Regions from separate parts of the Paenibacillus sp. MER 99-2 genome, predicted to be linked through region 3. Evidence: riboswitches for the same ligand, from Rfam matches in the RefSeq annotation. Region 3 holds a riboswitch; each other region holds the start of a gene.
What was found. Region 3 has a riboswitch for cyclic di-AMP ahead of M3636_RS27700 (resuscitation-promoting factor). Riboswitches for the same ligand answer to the same signal wherever they lie in the genome.
Positions count from the first base shown of each region.

Region 1: another riboswitch for cyclic di-AMP. It lies ahead of M3636_RS11180 (hypothetical protein); the one in region 3 lies ahead of M3636_RS27700 (resuscitation-promoting factor).
Region 2: another riboswitch for cyclic di-AMP. It lies ahead of M3636_RS05895 (3D domain-containing protein); the one in region 3 lies ahead of M3636_RS27700 (resuscitation-promoting factor).

Region 1 covers NZ_JAMAUZ010000002.1:85,583-88,848, forward strand. The annotation lists gene M3636_RS11170 (hypothetical protein) at 1-2, opposite strand, end outside; gene M3636_RS11175 (glutathione peroxidase) at 151-627, opposite strand; cyclic di-AMP (ydaO/yuaA leader) riboswitch at 1,021-1,197, shown strand; gene M3636_RS11180 (hypothetical protein) at 1,313-1,711, shown strand; gene M3636_RS11185 (HAD family hydrolase) at 1,893-2,576, shown strand; gene M3636_RS11190 (Nramp family divalent metal transporter) at 2,708-3,266, opposite strand, start outside.
Region 2 covers NZ_JAMAUZ010000001.1:1,296,079-1,299,344, forward strand. The annotation lists gene M3636_RS05885 (ABC transporter substrate-binding protein/permease) at 1-629, shown strand, start outside; gene M3636_RS05890 (amino acid ABC transporter ATP-binding protein) at 616-1,338, shown strand; cyclic di-AMP (ydaO/yuaA leader) riboswitch at 1,734-1,928, shown strand; gene M3636_RS05895 (3D domain-containing protein) at 1,931-2,605, shown strand; gene M3636_RS05900 (polysaccharide deacetylase family protein) at 2,787-3,266, opposite strand, start outside.
Region 3 covers NZ_JAMAUZ010000013.1:51,418-54,683, forward strand. The annotation lists gene rnmV (ribonuclease M5) at 1-479, opposite strand, end outside; gene M3636_RS27700 (resuscitation-promoting factor) at 637-1,836, opposite strand; cyclic di-AMP (ydaO/yuaA leader) riboswitch at 2,109-2,363, opposite strand; gene M3636_RS27705 (TatD family hydrolase) at 2,604-3,266, opposite strand, start outside.

The DNA.
Region 1 (3,266 bases), on a different contig from region 3:
ATACCACATCACTCCTCTCAACAGAACACTCTAATGTCTATCATAAGTTCTTATGTCAAAATAAGCTCTTGAGTGCAAAAAAAAGCCACCAACTGGAAAATTCCTGCTTAGCGCTGGGGTCTCCGGTTAGGTGGCAGTTGGTTGTTCAATTTATTTCAATAATTTCTCGATGTCAGCTTCAATCTGATCAGGGGTGGTTTTGGGTGCGTAACGCTTCACGACACGTCCTTCCTGATCCACGAGGAATTTAGTGAAATTCCATTTGATTGCTTTGGAGCCGAGTAGGCCTGGAGCTTCTTTGGTGAGATGTTGGAATAGGGGGTGAGCGTTTGACCCGTTGACATCGATCTTCTCGAACATAGGAAAGCTTACACCATAGTTCATTTGGCAGAACTCAGCAATATCATCGGATGAACCCTTTTCCTGTGCAAACTGATTGCTCGGGAATCCGAGGACTTCAAAATTGCGGTCTTTGAATTTATTGTACAGCTCTTGCAGTCCTTCGAATTGTGGTGTCAATCCACACTTACTAGCAGTATTCACAATAAGCAGCACTTTGTTCCGGTATTGAGACATTTCTTGTTCTTGGCCTCGAAGGGTATTAACTTTGTATTCATAAACGGTCATGAAAATCGCCTCCAGTATCAAAATAAATGATTCCTTTTTCGTATATACCTATTATATTGGTTACAATTAAATAATGCAAAACTAATATTGGATAATTATAGTTCTGGTGCATTTAGGAGCTTGAATCGCTCTCCATAGGGCCGAATAGGTAGGTGATTTCTGTGATCACGAGAATTAGAGAGTTTCAAGGAGATGGATGAAGCAAACATATGTTGTAAGCGATATCATTGGGTTGAAACGGCATAAATCCGTCGATTCGGTGATCTGTGTACACTTTACATCAACATGACCTCGGTGTATGATTCATATCGTAATTTCTAATTTAATTTCTATTGTACATGAAAAAACGAAACAAACGATAATATCGATCTAATCAGTCATGATGTAAGAACGATGTTTTAATCGCTGAGTTTCCATTCATTCATGGGTGGAAAACGGGGGAACCAAAAGGATGCGCTGTTCTAGGGCAGTATGGATCCATGGGGTGAATTTTCCGGTAACAGCCGGAAATAGGGCGACTCTCGCGCCCGAATCCGTCAGCTAACCTCGTAAGCGTTAAAGGGAGAGGCAACAAGCCGTACGCTGGTTCATGGTGTTTTTGCCATGGATTCTTTAAGAAGCGTCCGGGAGGCCTTGGTCCCCCACGCTTCTTTTTTGTTGTCTTTTCACGCCAAGGGAGGAACGAATGATGGATAATGAGATGATTCTAGTGACTGCTCCGAATGAAGCGGGGCGTAAATTTATCAAACTGTTGATGTACAAAAAAATGCCGTTTGCCGTTCTGACCAACAGTGCAGGGGAAGAAAGGAAACTCCGGAAATTCGGGGTAGAGCATGTCATTCGCATGAATACAGCTGCGGCTGAAAAATGGTTTTTACCTCAGAGCAGTGTAGGTAATGTTTTTATTTTCGAGAATAGTCTGAACTTGACCTGTCGTTATTTGCAGATCTGTCGTTCGTGGACATCTAAGTCACTGTGTGTGATTACTGAACAGAGCCATCCAAAAGGAATTTATCGAGGCATGGGTGCCGATCGGATTGTCTATTCATTAAATGGAGAAGTGGGTTTCCTACTTAACGGTTGATGTTGCAACCGATAATTGCTCCCTTGTTAGGTGCCTGATATAATTGAAATATTAGATCATTAAACTTATGAACAAATGGTAAACGGAATTTTGAGGAGACTCATGCATGAAGTGGGTCTTCTTTTTTTATTGTTCAGGGGATGCAGCAAGAGTTTCCCGTAGCTGACAAGGAGGAATAGATGTGCCGGATGTACGTGGGTTAAGATGGTTGTTCTTCGATGTAGGAGATACGCTAGTAGACGAATGGGAGCCTGTAGACGATATTATCGGTCAGTTTGTGAGAGAAGCCTGTGCGCTTGGATATCCGGTGCAGATCGAGACTGTGCGGGAGATATTTGTCACCTGTTACCGAAACTATGAGGCGTGGCCAATGAAAGTGGCGATACGCACGTTGATTAGCGATGAACAGCATAGAGAGCAGATTCAGGCTAAATTGAAGTTTCGCAAAGAGCTTGAGCAGCCCTATGCGTGCGCAGGTTCAGTGCTCAAATCACTGTCACGGTATTATCGCATTGGCATCATTGCTAATCAGAGTCCGGGCACGGAGGAACGGTTAGAGCGTTATGGATTGCGTAAGTATGTGAATGTGCTTGCCTGCTCGGCTGAAGAAGGAGTGTCCAAGCCTGATCGTGAACTGTATGCGGTGGCATTGAAGCAGGCAGGGTGCAGGCCTGAGGAAGCGGTTATGATCGGAGATCGCATTGATAATGACATCGTTCCGGCGAAGAAGCTTGGAATGCTAACGATACGCATTTTACAGGGGTATGGACGGTTCCAGCCTGAGCTTGAAGATCAGGATCACCCGGATTGGACAATTGATAATCTAGAGCAGCTTCTTCCTTTACTTTTACCAGATCAAGATTAGGAGATATATACTCCAAAATACTCTTCGTTGCTGATGACCCTACTGGAGCATATAGTTCTGGAAAAGGATAAATAAGAGCCGACCCATTTCAAGTGAACATTTCACTTGCATGAGTCGGCTCTTTATTTACATTAGAACAGTGCTATGGTCTGAATAATGAGGTACACATTCAGGACAACGATGACTGCAGCGATGATCCATGACGTGATTTTTAACCAAAGTTTGTTCGCGAATGCACCCATACTCTTCTTGTCACTCGTAAACATGACCAGCGGAATAACCGCAAAAGGAAGCTGTAAGGAAAGTACAACTTGGCTTAGGATCAACAGTTCCTCTGTTCCGTGCTCTCCTGCAATAGCGGTAACAATGACGGCAGGAATGATTGCAATCAGGCGAGTGACCAGACGTCGCAACCATGCAGGGATTCGAATGTTAAGGAACCCTTCCATAACAATCTGTCCAGCGAGAGTACCGGTAAGTGTCGAGTTCTGACCAGATGCCAACAGGGCAACGCCGAAGAGAACACTTGCAACAGTGGTGCCAAGCAGAGGTGTGAGCAGATGGTAAGCATCTGCAATCTCGGCAACCTGTGTCATACCGGCACTGTGGAATACTGCCGCAGATACGATCAAGATCGCTGCGTTGATGAACAGCGCGAGTGTAAGTGCAATCGTAGAATCCATGGTTGTA
Region 2 (3,266 bases), on a different contig from region 3:
GCTTCTACGCTACAGGTATAGGTTACACCCTCTTGTTATCTGCACTCGGTGTATTATTCGGGGTAATCATCGGTTTGATTATCTGTATGTTCCGGATGCATGATATGGCTATTCTGCGTTGGATCGGTACAGCGTATGTTGAACTTATTCGCGGTACGCCAATGCTGGTGCAATTGATGATCATCTACTATGGATTGTCTTTAACCTTTGGAATTAACTTCTCAGCGCTACAAGCCGGTGTAATTACACTTTCCATTAATAGTGGTGCTTACCTTGCGGAGATATTCCGTGCAGGTGTTCAAGGTGTGGATCGTGGTCAATTAGAAGCTGCTCGTTCACTTGGAATGGGTAGAGGTGCAGCGATGCGCTACATTATATTGCCACAAGCGTTCAAGGCTGTCTTGCCTGCAATTGGTAATGAGTTCGTAACGATTATTAAAGAGTCCTCCATTATCTCAGTGATTGGTATGGTCGACATTATGTATCAGGCAAGTGTGGTCAAAAATATTACGTACCAAGGAATGAATCCATTCCTTATTGCAGCAGCCATTTATTTTGTAATGACCTTCATATTGTCCAAGCTGCTGGGACGACTGGAAAGGAAGTTGAATGCAAGTGATCGACGTTAGTCAATTATATAAATCCTATGGAAAAAATGAAGTGTTAAAGGGCATAGATGTAACCATTGGCAAAGGCGAGGTTGTCGTTGTCATCGGACCGTCAGGTTCGGGTAAAAGTACGTTTTTGCGTTGTCTGAACCTGCTTGAGCAGCCGACGTCAGGCGAGATCCTATTCGAAGGTGTCTCAATTACAGAACCGAAGCATAACATCAATGCTACGCGTGAGAAGATGGGGATGGTGTTTCAGCATTTCAACTTATTTCCTCACAAAACGATCCAGCAAAACATCACGATTGCTCCAATCAAAGTAAAGAAACAATCTGTGCAGGAAGCAGATCAGATTGCCGCAGGTTTGCTTAAAACGGTTGGGTTGTCTGACAAAAAAGATGCTTACCCTAACCAGTTGTCCGGTGGACAAAAACAACGTATTGCGATTGCGAGAGCACTCGCGATGCAGCCACACGTAATGTTATTTGACGAGCCAACTTCAGCACTCGATCCAGAGATGGTTGGAGAGGTGCTTGATGTCATGAAACGTTTAGCAGAGAATGGGATGACGATGGTCATTGTAACACATGAGATGGGCTTCGCTCGTGAAGTAGGAGACCGGATTTTGTTTATGGATGGCGGCGTGATTATCGAGCAAGGAACACCTGATGAAGTGTTTGGTGCACCTAAAAATGCACGTACACGTGATTTTCTTGCCAAAGTGTTATAAGACCATGTTCTAAGCTGCGAAGGTATAAAGGTAGAAATGGAGTTGCGGAACGTAGGAAAAACTACGTGAGCAACGGACATTTCGGCTGAATTCCATATTCGACGTTGAGATGCCTCAGGGCATCCTTCGTAATCAAAAGCGGACTTTTTGAACCACCTTTTAAACTAAAAGTACAAAATGGCCTTGTCGACATCATCGTTGACAGGGCTGTTTTATTTGTTCTTTTGGGAGTCATAAGCGAGAAGATTTATGAAATGAAAGGTAACTTTTTTGTCATTTATTCGTTAGAAATAAGCTAATAAAGGTACGGAAAAAGCTCCTTTTATTAACCAAAATCTCGATAATGCAAACGTACTGGTAAGATTTACTACAACTTTAGGTTACAATATTGTGATATATTGTTCCTGCCGAAACTTCTGAGGAGGAAGTGCGGGGGATGTAACGATGCAGATACGACGATTGATGATCACGTACTGCTTGGGGTGAATTAGGGCGTACATAACGATAAAGTGCATGTGATTGAACCTATAGGGTGGTTTCCTCCATCCGAATCCGACAACTAACCTCGCAGGCATAATGAGGGAGGAAGACCATGTTTAACAAGAAACGTATTGCAAAAGCAGCAACAGCATTGCTGACAGCAGCTATGCTCATTCAGGCCGTTCCAGCTTACGCTGACTCTGTTCATGTGGCCAAAGAGGGGGATACTTTCTATACCTTATCCAAACAGTATGGTGTAGGTATGGAAGCACTCATTAAAGCAAATGCGAATATTTCACCTTATAACATCTATGGTGGGCTAAAAATTACTGTACCTGGACAAGCCAACACCGTCTCAGCGGCAGCCGCTCCAGCAGCCAAAGCAGAGGCTAAAACGATCACCACAGCGAGTCTGGACGTCAATGCAGACAGCAAAGTGGTCGAAGCATGGGGCAAAACTTTTGATTACAGTAAAACGATTGAAATGAAGGCAACTGCCTATTCAGCAGATCCATCGGAGAATGGCAAATGGGGTGCAGTGGACTACTTCGGTAATCCGCTTGAGCTGGGTACAATCGCTGTAGATCCAAGTGTGATCCCGCTGGGAACGAAAGTTCTTGTGACAGGTCACACACACCCAGGACTGCCGAAACAAGCGTTTGTAGCTACGGCGCGAGATACAGGTGGTGCGATCAAAGGCAAACGCGTTGATATTTTCATTCCTGGTAGTAAACAATCCGTGAGCACATTTGGTTTTCAGGATGTAGAGCTTTACATTTTAAAATAACATATGTACCAGTAATCTAGGCGTAATCAAAAAGGGTGTCTTCCATTCACAGTCTGATGTGAGTAGAGGACGCCCTTTTTTAGTTAAACCTTGGATCAGACGATGCAGATGCAGTTATTCATCATTTGTGTTTACCGAAAGTTCATTATCGAAGTGATCTTGCAAAACGTTAATACTTAATTCACTTACTCTTCGAGATGTTTAACATTTCGTCCAATGTTACAAGACTATACCCTCGACTTCGCAGTTCCTCAATGATTTCTGGTAACGCATCAATTGTACCTTGCAGATTAGAGCCTACTCCACCACCTGCATGTTGAAGAATGATTGACCCGGGTTTAACCGCGGATAAGATGTTCTGCTTCACTTTGTCTTTGGAAAGACCTTTCCAATCGAGTGAATCCACGTTCCAGTTCACAATGCTATACTGCTGCTTTTGAGCCCACTGGAGTTGTTTTTCATTAATGTCCCCGTAAGGCGGACGAATCATTTTTGGCGTGTACCCGGTCAGATTGCGAATGATATCCCCGGTATGTAAAATTTGTTTGCGAAAATCATTCATCGTCAGCTTACTGAATTCAGGGTGACTATAGCTGTGGTTACCAATGATATGACCTTCACGAACCATGCGTTTAACCAGAGCCGGATGTTTTTCCGCTCG
Region 3 (3,266 bases):
CTTAGCCGCTTGTGAAACTGCTTCCCGTTACAATATCCGATGCCGAGTATATTCCCCATCTCCATGCGACGTGCGGCAGCCTGGGGATGCACAATGAGTCCAGCAGCGATCAGATCCTCCCAATCAATCAGACTCGGTGCTCCTTCATAGGACGTATGCACACGTGCTAAGGCATGGCGAATAGCTTCTGGCGAAGCGTTCTCGACCCCGATATCTCCTTTGCGCGTTGCGTCAGCCTCAGGAATGAAGGCGTGCTTACAACCTGGTACCTTATTGGCAATAATTTTCCGTATCCGCTCGCCAGCATGATCTGGATCGGTCAGGACAATGACACCTCTTCGCTCCTGAGCAAGTGCAATGCGCTTTAGAATCCGCTGATTAATGGCTGAGCCGCCTGTTTCAATGGTATCCGCCTGAACGGCGCGCCTTATCGCCACCGTATCGTCACGTCCTTCAACCACGATCACTTCTTTTATCATGTTCCAATTCTTCCTTTCTAACGCAAAAAGAAGAGGAATATCCCTCTTCTCTGGCAAACGGCGGGCGAGACTGAATTCAGACCCTCCCGCCGCATATTCCGCATGAATCATTCATGCCTTATATTTTATAGCATTCCCATTTCAAAGTAAAACGATTTTAGTTTGCTTCCGGCTTCACCGGACCGATCACATAGACCGTTTTACCTTTTTTACGTCCGAAGTTAATGGCATGCTTCACACTGTCATAATATACGTCAATCTTATTACCTTTAATAGCTCCGCCCGTATCTTCGGCACGACGGAAGCCAAGACCTTCAATGTATACCCACCATCCGATGGGAATGACTTTCGGATCCACCGCAATAGTGCGACCTTCTGTTACCCGAGTACCGGAGGCTGTTTTGGTGCCAATGCCAGGCTCTTCAGAAGAATATGCCGTCATAGACACATTTTTGAGGACTTTAGAATACTTAAAAGAAGTACCTGAAACGGTAATAACTTTGCTGCCCGAGGCAGAAGATTTATCCGAGTTCGATGATGCCGTTTTTGTTGCTGTTTTTGTCTTCGAAGTGCTAGCCGATACCGTCTGGATCTCAGGCTCCTTCACGACAGGTGCAGGTTTAGCTTTGGTTCCGACAGCGATGACCTTATCTACGCGATTGGTCGATACCGACTTGCCTACCATTTTCTTGGAGACTAATTCTCCATCTTGGAACACTTTCTCAATATGTTGTACGAGTGTACCTTCTTTACCACTCACGATGACGCGGTTGTCACCTTTGTACAAGCTAGGGTCAGCCGTTTTGATGACTTTGAATGCGATGGGCTGCTCCACATCAACTGTACGCTTTGTTACACGCACTACACGGATTTTCATATCCTCTTTGATTGAAGTTCCAAGTGCAGGGTAAACTTTATCATCGCTTGCAATTTCAATACCCGACTTTTGAATTACCTCTTCTACCGATGCATCGGTTGTATACAGAGTCTTGGTGTCTCCGTCTGCCGTAATATTTACTGGAACGGCCCGCTCAATAACGATGCGGTCTCCATCTGCAATCGCCCCATTCAAGGGCATGGATACCTGATCGTGAGGGCTGACTGTGATTGACTGCTCCTCTAACAATTCTTGAAGCATTCCTGTACGAGTCTCTACCGCCTGAGCTTTGCCATCGATAACCAGCGAAATTTGTTTCCCGGCCTGACCATAAACGACTAACAAGATCATGATTGTAAGCGCAATTGAGAATATCGCGATCAATGCCATTTGACGCATGTTCTCATGCTTCCACCGTAACGCGAAAGACTTACTGGATGATCGTGACTCATGGGTCTCTTCTGTTTGGAATGTGCCCACTTCTCCGTCCTCCTTCATAGCCTCGCCGTCTAGAGTAATGCATGATGTCTTTGACGCGACTATACCTGATTTTCTACAGAACACGGGTTAGACCAACCTAGCCGGTTCTGCACCATGAATCAATCTTCGCAACATGATGTCATCCTCCTGAATACTTACCGTATGATGACAGTATTTCTTTTATTCAAAAACAAAAAAAGCCAAAGAAAGAGTGTAAGAGGACTCTTTCGTGGCTTCCGAATGATTTTGAATATCGGAAATTCATGCACGAGGTTGCCTCTCTTTTTCCGCTTGCGAGGTTAGCTGTCGGGTTCGGGCGAAAGAGAGCCGCCCTATCTCCGGTCACCCGCTCATGGCGGACGCCCTTGAATTCACCCCGAGACCCAAAGAAGAAATCAAATAGTGGCTTCGCAGATCATTCCGCTGCTTTTAGGTCAGCGAACGATGCGCACCGGCTATATTCACCGATGTTTAAGCCCTATTGGTTCCCCCGCTCTCCGATAACGGAGACTCAGCGAGATTGATTCATGAAAGTAATGTTGTTCATCGGAAAGTGTCCCTTTGTTCATCCCCCGAACATCTGTCCAATTTTCCGCACAACAATTCACTGAAAAGATGATATCCTGTTTCGATGCATGTTGTAAAGCGTTGTTCAAGTACGTTTTTCTAAATATTTGGTTAAAATATTGTAATATTCTTGATTTATTTGGATCAAAAAGCAAATTACCTCCGTCTAGCTCACTTTTTCATCCCATTTGCTCCATTTTTTAACGAATACCAAATCGTTCCATGGCATTTTTGGTGGTTATTGCGGCAATTTCCTCTAGCGAAATGCCTTTAATTTCCGCAGCTGCTTCTGCAACCAGACGTACATGCGCTGTCTCATTTCGTTTACCACGAAATGGATGTGGAGTCAGATAAGGAGCATCTGTTTCAAGGAAAAATCGATCCATCGGAACCTTCTCCAGTACCTCTTTGGGTTGCTTCGCATTTTTGAACGTAATTGGCCCTCCGAATGAGAGGTGAAATCCTAGATCAAGACATAGTTTCGCGGTTTCCCAGCTACCTGAGAAGGAGTGCATTACTCCGCCAACGTCTCCAGCCTTTTCTTCTCGCAAAATTTTTACAATGTCCTCATGTGCATCCCGATTATGAATGACGATGGGCATGTTCAACTCACGAGCTAGTCCAATCTGCTGTCGAAGCACACGCTGCTGTACATCCTTTGGTGACGTATCCCAATGATAATCTAAACCAATCTCGCCAATCGCCACGACTTTTTCATGCTTGCATAAAGATGCAATCCATTCCAAGTCACCTTCTTGCATCGTGATTGCATCCACCGGATGCCACCCAACAGCTGCGTAAATAAAGTCATATGTCTCGGCTAATTTCATAGTGGATGGAATTGTTTCTCGGTTAAAACCGAC